3 regions of the Salinivibrio sp. AR640 genome follow, and region 3 is predicted to be linked to each of the others. Evidence: predicted binding sites of a transcription regulator. Region 3 holds the regulator's gene; each other region holds the start of a gene.
What was found. Region 3 encodes CRP, which controls carbon source genes, mostly activating them, when cyclic AMP is high. Its sites were predicted from a motif close to TGTGANNNNNNTCACA; they were not measured.
Positions count from the first base shown of each region.

Region 1: BZG75_RS10460 (glycogen/starch/alpha-glucan phosphorylase) is a predicted target of CRP. The motif match lies at 2,210-2,225, and genes of this name have one in related genera.
Region 2: BZG75_RS07615 (NupC/NupG family nucleoside CNT transporter) is a predicted target of CRP. The motif match lies at 1,514-1,529, and genes of this name have one in related genera.

Region 1 is NZ_MUFD01000019.1:17,642-21,933, forward strand. Features, by position in the region: gene BZG75_RS10460 (glycogen/starch/alpha-glucan phosphorylase) at 1-2,096, opposite strand, end outside; gene malT (HTH-type transcriptional regulator MalT) at 2,605-4,292, shown strand, end outside.
Region 2 is NZ_MUFD01000011.1:64,451-68,742, forward strand. Features, by position in the region: gene BZG75_RS07610 (NRAMP family divalent metal transporter) at 1-1,163, opposite strand, end outside; gene BZG75_RS07615 (NupC/NupG family nucleoside CNT transporter) at 1,745-2,953, shown strand; tRNA gene BZG75_RS07620 (tRNA-Ser) at 3,134-3,224, shown strand; gene BZG75_RS07625 (hypothetical protein) at 3,696-4,058, shown strand; gene BZG75_RS15325 (hypothetical protein) at 4,186-4,292, shown strand, end outside.
Region 3 is NZ_MUFD01000026.1:29,431-33,722, forward strand. Features, by position in the region: gene astD (succinylglutamate-semialdehyde dehydrogenase) at 1-994, shown strand, start outside; gene BZG75_RS12495 (DUF1338 domain-containing protein) at 1,005-1,796, shown strand; gene crp (cAMP-activated global transcriptional regulator CRP) at 1,915-2,547, opposite strand; gene BZG75_RS12505 (phosphoribulokinase) at 2,797-3,666, opposite strand; gene BZG75_RS12510 (YheU family protein) at 3,723-3,941, opposite strand; gene BZG75_RS12515 (hydrolase) at 4,089-4,292, opposite strand, start outside.

The DNA.
Region 1 (4,292 bases), on a different contig from region 3:
TCAACATCTAAGCCGAAGATATAGATATTATCGTCACCCACTTCTTCACGGATCTCGACGTTAGCGCCATCCATGGTACCAATGGTCAAGGCACCGTTAAGGGCCATTTTCATATTACCCGTACCCGACGCTTCTTTACCGGCCATAGAAATCTGCTCAGACACATCGGCGGCTGGAATGATAATTTCTGCCATGCTTACGCGGTAGTCTGGAATAAACACCACTTTAAGCTTATCGCCAACGCGTGGATCGTTATTGATCGTTTCGGCCACCTTGTTGATAGCGAAAATGATCGATTTTGCCAGTTCATAACCTGGGGCTGCTTTGGCAGCAAAAAAGACCACTCGTGGCGCCATGTCAAAGTTTGGCTCGTTGAGCAAGCGCTGATAGAGCGAAATCACATGCAATAGATTCAAGTGCTGACGCTTATATTCGTGTAGACGCTTGATCTGAACATCGAAAATCGCATCGGTGTTAAGCGTGATATCGAGGTTGGATTTTACCCAGTCAGCAAGGCGCTGTTTATTGCGCTTCTTGACCGCCATAAAGGTTTTCTGAAAATCAGCGTCGTCAGCATATTGTGCAATCTGCTCGAGTTGCTCAAGCTGTGCTGGCCACTGCTCGCCAATTTTTTCACTGATCAAGTTTGATAAATCAGGATTACAGAATTTCAACCAACGACGCGGTGTAATGCCGTTTGTCACATTTTGAATGCGACCTGGATAAAGCGCATCAAACTCAGGGAATAAATCACGTTTAACCAACTGTGAGTGCAAGGCCGCGACACCGTTGACAGCATAAGAGCCAATCACACACAGATTCGCCATGCGCACCATGCGCTCACCTTGATCATCGATCACGGATAACACTTGCTGTTTGCGCACATCACCAGGCCACTTTTGCTCCACGTCTTGTAAGAAACGATAGTTGATCTCGAAAATGATCTCCATATGGCGAGGAAGAAGCTCTGCCATGAGCGATTCACTCCACGTTTCAAGCGCTTCAGGTAATAACGTATGATTCGTGTAAGCGAAGGTACGGCTAGCAATGGCCCACGCTTCATCCCAACCTAAGCGATAATCATCTAGCAACACACGCATCAGTTCCGGAATGGCGATCGTTGGGTGAGTATCGTTAAGCTGAATGGTTTCATACTCCGGCAACGCCGCCAGCGCATGGCCGGCTTCCAAGTGACGGCGAAGAATGTCACCCACTGAGGCGGCGCTATGGAAGTACTGCTGCATTAAACGCAGCGTCTTGCCCGAATCATGGTTATCGTTGGGGTAAAGGACTTTAGTCAGGTTACCCGCATCAATATCTGCTTGCTGCGCATGGGTGTACTCGCCCGCATTAAAAGCATCAAGCGCGAACGGTGTCAGTGCTCGACCTTCCCACAAACGCAATGGATAAACGGTGTTACTTTGGTAACCGACAATGGGTAAGTCCCAAGGCATTGCCTGGATTTTCAAGCTTGGCACCCATTGACGATAGGTATGCCCCGCTTCCTCAACAACCTCAACATGGCCATAGAAACCAATGGTTTGAGTCAGGTCCGGACGGACGACTTCCCAAGGGTAGCCTTCTGGCTCACGCCATGCATCAGGCGCTTCTTGCTGCGCCCCTTGATCGAAAGATTGGCGGAAAAGGCCATACTCGTAGTGTAAGCCATAGCCAACTGCTGGATATTGCTGTGCCGCAAGTGAATCCATAAAACAAGCAGCGAGACGCCCAAGCCCACCGTTGCCGAGTGACGGGTCACGCTCTTGCTCTAATAAGTCGGTAAGACCCAGGCCGAGTTCACCAACGGCCTCAGCAATCACATCGTATAAACCCATGCTAATCAGGTTGTTGCCCGTCAAACGGCCAATGAGAAATTCAAGAGATAAATAGTTAACGCTTTTTGCCTGTTTGATCGCTTGATCGTTTTCAGTCGCCACCAAGTCGCCTGTTGTGTGCTCAGCCAATGCACGCCCTAAGGCAAGGTACCAATCGCGTTGTTGAGCGGTTTCAGGTGCGTGACCTAGCTGGGTCAAGTGTTGGACCATGCTGATTTTAAACGCACTTTTATCAAAGGCATGTTGCTGTTTTGGGGTCATGTCATAACTCTCAATAATGGAATGAAACCTTGATGGCTATTCATCCTGCCCAACTCGAGAGTAACAAACATCCTCCCACTCACAGTGACGGAAAGGAGGAGATAGCAGGGCGTAGAGAGCTGTGTCACACACCAACAGTGAGCCGCCTCTCATCAATCCTAGCATCCACATACAAGCCAGTGATCAACATCACGTTATGGGACAAAAAGCATTCGAAAAGCAGCATGAAAAGTAAGAAATCACTTTTGTTATTTTTGTGCGCCAGCGCAAATTCTATATTTTCCAGGACACATAAATGTACAAAGCTATTTTAAAGGATAGCGAAAACAAAAAACTATTGTGATATAAATCACAAATATAGGGCGTAGATGCACCATTCTAGAGCAATCAACACAAGAGTGGAGAGAGATCATAGTTTGCTATCTAGGAGTCGCATAGACTCCAAGGAGGATAAAGCAGTGTCGCGCTGAGGGGCCGGCACCGTATTTGAGGTTAAGGACAGTGTGTTATGTGGATCCCATCAAAACTTACTCGACCAGGTCGGCTTTATAACGCCATATTGCGCCCTCGGGTGCTCGATATGCTACAACAAGCGCCTCACTATAAATTAGTGATGTTCCGCTCCCCCGCCGGCTATGGCAAAACAACCATGGCCGCACAATGGCTGGCTGATCAGTCCCATGTTGGCTGGTTTAGTATTGATGACAGTGACAATGATAGCTTCCGCTTTATTAACTACTTGTTACAAGCCCTGCATCAAGCCACGCAAGAAGGCTGCGCAAACACCATTAAGCTTGCTGAGAAGCGCCAATTCTCATCGCTTCGTGCACTTTTATCCGATGTGTTTGCCGAGTTAGCGAATTTTCATGCCACCAGCTATCTGGTATTGGATGATTATCAGCTTATTGATAACGAAGAAATCCATGAAGCCATGCGTTTTTTCATCAAGCACATGCCGGATAACCTCACTTTGGTCGTCACTTCACGAGCCAACCCGCCATTGGGCACCGCGAACTTGCGTGTTCGTGACTTAATGATCGAAATCGGGAACGAATTACTCGCCTTTGATAACGAAGAGACCACCCGCTTTTTTAATCAACGCGTGGCCGATGGGGTCGATGAGTCAACCGCCAATGCCTTGTGTACCTACGTTGAAGGTTGGCCGTCAGCATTGCAACTGATTGCGATTCAAGCACAGCACCAAAAGCGTACGCTCATGCAAAGCGCGGCCTCGTGTGCCAGCTTTAACCATGCCCACCTTTGGGACTATTTAGCGGAAGAAGTGTTTGATTTACTTGATACTGAAACCCGTCAGTTCCTGATGAAAGTGTCGGTATTGGAAATGTTCAACGATGAATTAGTCTATGCCTTAACGGAGCGCGGCGACGCGTTGGGGATGCTGGAGTCTCTGAACCGCTACGGTTTATTTATTTATCCACTCGAAGGCGACAACAACTGGTTCCGTTTTCACCATTTATTTGCTGAATTTCTCGCCCATGAGCGCCAGGCTCGGATCCCACAGCAGCAACAAACACTGCATCGGCAAGCGGCCTTAGCTTGGCTCAAGCTTGAATCGCCACATCAAGCACTGCGCCACGCACGTTATGGCGAGGATGATGCCCTGTTGGCAGATATTCTGAATCAATATGGTTGGCGGATGTTTAACCGTGGGGAGCTGTCGACCCTCGAAGCGGCTATCAGCAAGCTAAATAACGAGTACTTGTACCAGTATCCGAGTTTAAGCCTACTTCGAGCTTGGCTTGCACAAAGCCAGCATCGCTATCATGAAGTGGGTGAGCTATTAGCAAGTGCAGAAAAAGCCTATCAAGCTCGCGAAATACCGCTCGACATTGATTATCAAGGCAATGCCAATGCGCTACTTGCACAGGTGGCAATTAATGCTAACGACCCAGAGCGGGCCATGCGCCTGGCTGAAAAAGCACTTGAGCAACTAGATAGCGCGAATTACCGTGGCCGTATTGTCGCGACATCTGTCGTTGGCGAGGTGAACCATGTGCTCGGCGAGCTCGATCGTGCCTTATCGATGATGCAACAAACCGAAAAACTCGCTCGCCAGCACCAAGTGTATCACCAGGCACTTTGGGCAATTTTACAACAAAGTGAAATTCTCCTGGCACAAGGCTATGTGCAAGCGGCATTTGAACTGCTCGACAGTGCCGATCAACTCATTGAAGA
Region 2 (4,292 bases), on a different contig from region 3:
TGCTTGGTCACCAAAATATAGTTCAATAGCGCGAAAAAGGGCGTGGTGACAAATGCCGCGACCATGGCAAAATCAAGCATGGTCAGCAGCGCCCCAGTCCAAAATGCTACGATAGTCAGTGCCAACACAGCGATCAGTACCATCCAGCCTTGTGTAACTGCGGGTTTTGCTTCTGCTTCTGTTTGCTCGCGTAATAACCGTTGCGATTCGGACACCACCCGCGCATAGCCATCGATTACCGTGATGGTGCTGCCGAAGATACAGAAAAAGGCGACCACCGCAATCAAATAACGTGACCACTCGCCAATGGTGGCGGCATACAAACTCACCAATTGATGAGAAAAGCCAATACCGGATTGTTTCAGTTCAACCCCGCTGCCGTGCAGAAGCAGGGCACCCAGTGATAAGAACACAATCGCCAATAGCGCGGTGCCAATGTAGCCGACGTTAAAATCAAACAGCGCCGCTTGGGCATTGATTGGCTCAGATTGCGCTTTGCGCTTGAGCCACACCGACGTAATACTAGAAATTTCAATCGGGGCGGGCATCCAACCCATGGTGACCACGATAAAGCCAATCGCTGCTACCGACCAAATCGACGGCGCATTAAAACTAGGCTCGACCGCGACTGGGTTACCGACCGCAACTGTAACCGCGACCAAAGTGGCGCAAGTTAGCGTTGCCATGATTACTTTAGCAAGCAGATCCAATGCCTTGTAGTGGCCAGCAATTAATATCACCAGGCAAGTGATCACAATAATGGTCGACAACACCGTTAGTGACAGATCAAACGGCACAAAATAGCTTAATAAGCTGGCGCTAAATAAGGTCAAGGCAGCGGTGTTAATAACACCAGACACGGCACTCAGTGCAACAAACAGCCACAAGTAAGGGCGGCCTAAGCGCGCATAGCCTTCTACCAGCGTTTCGCCAGTGCCTGCGGTATATTGTACGCCTGCTCGAAAAAAGGGGTATTTAAATAAGTTAACGAGCAGGATCAATGCTGCGAGCTGCCAGCCATAAATAGCACCGGCTTTGGTAGATGCAACAAGGTGAGATCCGCCTACTGCCGCCGCGGCCATCATTATCCCTGGCCCTAAAGCGCGTAGGCGTTGCATCACCGACAAGCTGGGCGCTGTCTGGTGCGAAGAGACGGTTTGCATGGTTGTTTCCTTTATAATAATTGCGTTGTTGTGTTTGCTTAATTTTATGATTTAACGCTATTGCTTTTATATTTTACGCGTAAGGCCGATTTTTATCGTTTTGCCTTCAGTGTTTTTGTCAATAGCTACCCATGAATAGCATATGAGTTAAACGTGTCAACCAGTCTTGCCATATTTATTCAGCATAGGCGTCACGCTGGGTGCGAATGACCAACACCGCTAACCTGACATAAATATAAAGCGATAAACATCCGACCATTGTCTGAGAGAGAAGACAGCGCCGGAAAAGATCTTAGCAGGGTGCAATCAGGGCTGAATAAGTGTGATCTAAGATCAAATTCTGCTGGAAATGAGACTCCAATCACAATAGAATGCTCGCCCAACATGCGCTCTTTGCTCAGTGATAGGCAAAGAGTGGCTGTGTCGCGATTCGCGGCTGAAGAAAAAGCGTCCAAGGTAGGGCCCACCTTCACCGAACCCGCGGTACGATGTAACGCATGATGGAACCTCTTGCCTCCCCGGCAGCGTGTCGTACTCATCCGTACCGCAAGTGCAATACAACACGGCAAGGTAATCTATTTATGCAACTCCTCTATAGTGCGGCAGGTCTCGTCGCTCTGGTTCTGTGCGCGTGCGCATTTTCCACTAACCGTAAAGCTATCAATTGGCGTACCGTGCTCGGCGCGTTTGGTTTGCAAGCCGGTTTCGCGGCGTTAGTGCTCTATATCCCCTTTGGGCAAGCCATGCTGGGCTCAATGAGCAATGGCGCGGCTAAGTTGTTATCGTTCGCCAACGAAGGCATCGAATTTGTATTTGGTCCGCTGGCCAATGACGGATTTATCTTCGCTGTTAAAGTTCTGCCGTTAATCATTTTTATCAGTGCGCTGATTTCTCTCCTTTATCATCTCGGCATTATGCAGTGGGTTATTAAATTGCTCGGCGGGGGCATACAGCGATTACTCGGCACCAGTCGAGCTGAATCGCTGGTAGCCACCAGTAACATCTTTCTTTCTCAGGGCGAATCTCCTTTGGTGGTTCGCCCTTTTCTTAGCAAAATGACTCGCTCAGAGCTATTTGCGGTGATGGTCGGCGGTATGGCCTCGGTGGCCGGTAGTGTGCTTGGCGGTTATGCCGCGATGGGTGTAGATTTAAAATACCTGATTGCGGCGAGCTTTATGGCGGCACCGGGTGGGCTATTGATGGCCAAAATCATCGTCCCAGAGACCGAAACACCGGCCGAGCAAAGCCAGGTTGAGATCAGCGATAGCGACCAAGCAAACGCGATTGATGCATTGGCTAGCGGTGCGATGAACGGCATGAAAGTCGCGGTTGCGGTCGGCACCATGCTGGTGGCCTTTATCAGTGTGATTGCGATGCTAAACGCCGGGCTGAGTAGTTTAGGGGAGCTGGTCGACATTGACGGCTTAAGCCTAGAAATGTTGTTTGGTTACCTATTCTCACCCCTGGCGCTGCTTACCGGTGTACCCGTGCATGAAGTGTTTGATGTCGGCAACCTCTTGGGACAGAAGATTGCGCTTAATGAGTTTGTCGCCTTCTTATCCTTTGCCGATATTAAAGCCAACCTGTCGGTGCAAAGCCAAGTGATTGTGACTTTTGCCTTGTGTGGCTTTGCCAATATCGGCTCGATTGCCATTCAACTTGGCTCGATTGGTGCCATGGTGCCAGAGCGCCGCAAAGATGTGGCAAGCTTAGGCGTGCGCGCGGTGATTGCTGCCACCTTTGCCAACCTAATGAGTGCGGCATTGGCGGGTATTTTTATCGCGCTATAAACATTGCGCAGTAAAGAGACTTAGTTAAAGTGTCTCAGTAAAAGCAGGGCGATTGGCGGCAAGCTAATCGCCTTTTGCTAACATATTCGCCAAGCTGATCACGGCTTGAGCGAACAGGCAAAAAGCGGTAAATAAAGGGTTTACAAGCCAAAGCGAACCCAATAATATACGCCGCGTTCCGGAGAGATGGCTGAGTGGTTGAAAGCACCGGTCTTGAAAACCGGCAAGGGTTAATAGCCCTTCTAGGGTTCAAATCCCTATCTCTCCGCCACATATAGAAAAGCCGCTGCTCAGTCAGCGGCTTTTTTGCGTTTATCCCCCCACAAACTCCCAAACCCTGACCGCGCCAACATTTTAGACGCCTTTGCCTAAACACACTGCCCAGCATCTGATAACCTAGCCCGCAAAAAATCGCCCTGTAAGGCCTTTTGGACGCCGCCAACCAGAGGGCGGTAGCGTGGGTGTTAAAGTAAATCCATTGGCGCTGAGGTGATTGTCACCTCGTTCCCACGCTCCTGCGTGGTAACGCGTTATGAGTTAGTTGGTACTGTTTCGGGATAATGTAAACGCTTCAACCATGATAGGCGGCATGCACACTTTCTCGGAAAAGAGACAGATCCTAGAGGCTCCAAATGTTTTTAATAACAGTGGGTTAGATAAGAAAAGCCGCGTATAACGATTTTGGGAAATCGCGCATGCGCATTAATACAATGTTATACGTTCATTGAGCATTGGAGAAAATATGAAGTCTGAAGAATTTGATAAATGTAGGCAATTCTTAGAAACAGCTATTTCCGAAAATCCTGAGAGCAATGGGTTTTTAGAGGCTTATGTTAAACTCATGGAACTGAAAAGCTCTTATGATAAAGAAACGGATAAAGCTTTAATTGAAAAAGAGATCAGGCAGGCAGAGTTTAATACTCAATACAATAGCACTGTTCACACTAACAATACTGAATACGGTAAATCTGTTTATCAAAACAATACTGATTTCAATATAGCAGCTAACAATAATCAAGCAGCAAGTTATCAACATAACCAAACCCAACAATGGGGTGCTGTAAATAATGCCATGAATAATGGATTTTTCCCTCCTCAAAGATAAGAACGCATAACAAGCGCATTAACGCAGACAAATAACGCTTGGCTTTTGTCGCTGCGCTCCTAGTTTAGCCAAGCATTATTTGCTCGTTATGCGGGCGTTATATTTTGGATATAAATTCGAGTATTTGATGAAGAAAAAGAACGATAGCTTTAAGATAATTCATAATAATCTTAGTAAGATACAACAGAGTATTGTGACTGCAATTGATGAGTCAAACTATGCTGAAGTAGAAGA
Region 3 (4,292 bases):
TTTATTGGCGGGCAACAGCGTAGTATTTAAACCCTCTGAGCTGACGCCAAAAGTCGCAGAGAAGACTTTGGGCTATTGGCTCGAAGCGGGATTACCGCAAGGACTGATCAGCCTGGTACAAGGTGGGCGCAATACCGGTGAGGCGCTGGCCCAAGCGCGCGGTATTGACGGTTTATTGTTTACCGGTAGCGCCAATACGGGGCATATTCTTCATCGTCAGTTTGCTGGCCAGCCCGATAAAATGCTGGCGCTGGAAATGGGGGGCAATAACCCCTTGGTGGTGAGTGATCAGTTCGGTGATTTAGACGCCACCGTATACACCATTATTCAATCGGCCTACCTCAGTGCCGGTCAGCGGTGTACGTGTGCACGCCGCCTGCTACTGCCTGAGGGAGAAGTGGGTGACAAGATCTTGACTCGCCTAGCACAATGGACCAAAACCGTGCGAGTGGGCGGACAGTTTGATGATCCCGCACCTTTCATGGGCGCCCAAATTTCAATGGCTGCCGCCGAGGGGATTTTGGCCACACAACAAAAATTGATCGATCTGGGAGCAACCCCCGTCATAGAGTGCGAGCATTTACACGATGCGGTGATTTCTCCAGGGATTTTAGATGTGAGTGGCATTCAAGCGTTACCCGACGAAGAGTATTTCGGTCCGCTACTACAAGTGCAGCGCTATCAGGATATGGCTGATGCGATCACGAAGGCGAATGATACCCGCTATGGTTTGTCGGCAGGCCTTATCAGTGAAGACGAGGGCGAATGGCAATACTTCCTCGATCATATTCGCGCAGGGATTGTGAATCGTAATCGTCAGTTGACAGGGGCAAGCGGTGATGCGCCATTTGGCGGGCCAGGTGCGTCGGGTAATTTACGTCCAAGCGCTTACTATGCCGCCGATTATTGCGCTTATCCCATGGCATCAATGGAAGGGGAGCAGGTGGTACTGCCTGAGACGTTCGCCCCCGGTATTCCGACTCAACAAGATTAAGGAGACCAACATGGACAGTGGCCAAGCGTTATTCGATAAATTATGGCAAGACTATATTAACCGTCTTTGCCCATCGGCACATCAGGTACATGCCTTGCTCGAAGAAGGGCAGCCTTTAATCAATGATCATATTGCCTTGCGGACATTTGGTTTGCCCAAGGTTGGGCTTGAGGTCTTGGCGCGCCCCTTCCTGGCGCTAGGCTATCAGCAAAAAGGGGACTATACCTTTGAAGCGAAAAAGCTCAATGCCTGCCATTTCGAGCACCCCGATCCTTTGATGCCGAAAGTGTTTATCAGTGAATTGATGGTCGAGCAATGCTCGCCTGCGCTGCAAGCCATTGTTCACAAGCTGGTGGCACAAGTCGATGCGTCGTCACTAACAGGGAGCGATTTTCTTCATCAGGGGCGGCTTTGGGACATCGATAGCGCCACCTATCAAGCGCTTGCTGAGGAGAGTGAATACGCGTCCTGGGTAGCCGCGCACGGTTATGGTGCGAATCATTTCACGGTGAGTGTCAATCAGTTAAAGGCTCATGATCATTGCCAATCGGTTAATCAAAAGCTGCGAGACAATGGCTTTGCAATTAACGAAGCGGGTGGTGAAGTAAAAGGGGACGCATCCGTTTATCTGGAGCAATCCTCCACCATGGCTGACCGTGTCGCTGTTGTTTTCTCTGATGGCACGCAAACCATTCCAGGTGGGTTTTATGAGTTTGCTAAGCGTTATGTGTTGCCCAACGGTGAGTTGTACCAGGGATTTGTTGCCGCTTCAGCGGATAAAATTTTTGAGAGCACGCACTAATAAATAGCTGATATAACGAGGCATACACAGTTAAGGAAGAGTTCGCTCTTCCTTTTTTTTGTTTTAAAAAGAAAAACCGACGCCAGGGCGTCGGTTGGGAATACAGAGAGCGCTGTGATTAGCGGGTACCGTATACCACGATGGTTTTACCATGGGCTGAAATAAGATTTTGCTCTTCCAGCATTTTAAGAATACGCCCCACGGTTTCACGCGAACACCCAACGATTTGGCCAATTTCTTGACGTGTGATCTTAATTTGCATGCCATCAGGGTGCGTCATGGCATCGGGTTGCTTCGCTAAATTCAACAAGGTTTGCGCAATACGGCCCGTGACGTCCAGGAAGGCAAGATCCCCCACTTTTTGGCTGGTCACTTGCAAACGGCGCGCCATTTGTGAGGACAAACGCATTAATATATCAGGGTTAACCTGGATCAGTTGGCGGAACTTTTTGAATGAGATTTCTGCCACTTCACAAGGAGACTTAGCCCGAACCCAAGCGGTACGCTCCTGATCATCTTCGAAAAGGCCTAGCTCACCGATAAAATCACCTTGGTTAAGATAAGACAGGATCATTTCCTTGCCTTCTTCATCTTTGATTAGAACGGCGACAGACCCTTTCACGATGTAATACAAGGTCTCCGCTTTTTCGCCTGCATGAATCAGCGTGCTTTTAGACGGATACTTGTGGATGTGACAATGTGAAAGGAACCACTCGAGTGTAGGGTCTGTTTGAGGTTTTCCTGGAACCATATAACTTATTTCCTCTGCATGTGTTGCCCGGCAACAACGTCCTATCTTTGTCTGAGGGGTAACCCACCAGATCTATGCACAGAATACGAAGTCTGGGCGCGGGCTACAAGCTCACTGTATGTTAACAAGAGTGTATCTTTTTTTGTTAGCAATTTCTTGATTTTGATCTAGGCCAACCGCCTAAAAACCTGGCAAAAACGTGGCTAAGATCACGGCTTGAGAAGTAATACACGATAGATGCGCTACGCCCTAGCCAATCTTGCCTTTTTCGATTAGCTGCTGAATCAATGGACGGATGATAAGTTCCATCGCAAAGCCCATCTTACCGCCTGGCACGACGAGTGTATTATGCCGTGACATAAAAGACCCCGTGATCATTTGCAGCAGATAAGGAAAGTCGACGTTTTTCATCCCTCGAAAGCGGATCACCACAAAGCTCTCATCCAACGAAGGAATGCCTTTGGCGTTCAGTGGGTTGGAGGTATCGACCGTCGGCACCCGTTGAAAGTTAATGTGAGTGCGTGAGAATTGCGGCGTAATATAATGCAAATAATCGTCCATCGACCGCACAATTGAGTCGGTGACCGCTTCGCGTGAGTGGCCCCTATCGCGGGTATCGCGGACAAATTTCTGAATCCACTCAAGGTTGACGATCGGGACCATACCAATCAATAGGTCGACATGTTGGGAGACATTGACCTCACCATCAACCACACCGCCGTGCAAGCCTTCGTAAAATAGTACGTTGGTATTGTCGGGTAAATCCTGCCATGGTGTGAAGGTCCCTGGCATTTGATTGTAGGGCACCGCTTCATCAAAGGTATGCAAGTAGCGGCGATATTTGCCTGTGCCGAGTTCACCGTACTCACGGAAAAACTGCTCTAATCGCGGAAAATCATTGGCGGTGGGGCCAAAGTAACTAATGTGCCGTCCTTGCTCACGTGCTTTACGGATCTCGACGTCCATTTCCGGTCGCGTAAAGCGATGGAAACTGTCCCCTTCTAGCCACGCCGCTTTGATGTTCATCATCTGGAACATCTTACGGAATGCTTCGGACGTGGTGGTGGTCCCTGCTCCTGAAGAGCCGGTGACCGCGATGATTGGATGTTTAGCCGACATGACGCGCCCTGTCATTCAGTCTGAATGTGTATCGCTGTTTATTGCGTACAGCGATGCTAAGATCTGAGTGCTTCCTTACGACGAATATCCACTGTCTCGTGCAACTCAGAATACACAATCACGGCGTCGCCGGATTGCAGTTGTTGGCGAACATCCGCCACTTTTTGTGCAAAGCTGACTTCCTGCTCACCATAATCGGTTCCTTCCCGTAACACAAAGTGCTCGATTAAACGAGTCAGTGTTTCCTCAGGGACCGATTGCCAAGGAACCATCATACTACATCACCTTTTGTTGATTTATGGCTGAGACGTTAGGGTGCTTGATGCTGATATTGTGAATCAGCTCGCATTTTACCCAATCATTCAACACAATGCAGTAGATCAATGTGCGTCGGTCTTTTTTGCTTTGCGTGGCGTCCCTTTTTAACGGGACGAGCAAAGGCGTGAGGCTAACCAGTGAGGCACCGACTGCTCCAGCCAGAACTGTGGCTGGCGCCAACTGCCGGTAACAAAACCAACATGCCCACCATGCTCGCTCAGTTGATAGTCAATATTCGCGGGCAGAGGCGAGGTTGGGATTACTGCGTCGGTCATAAAGGGATCGTCTTTCGCATGGATAATCGCAAG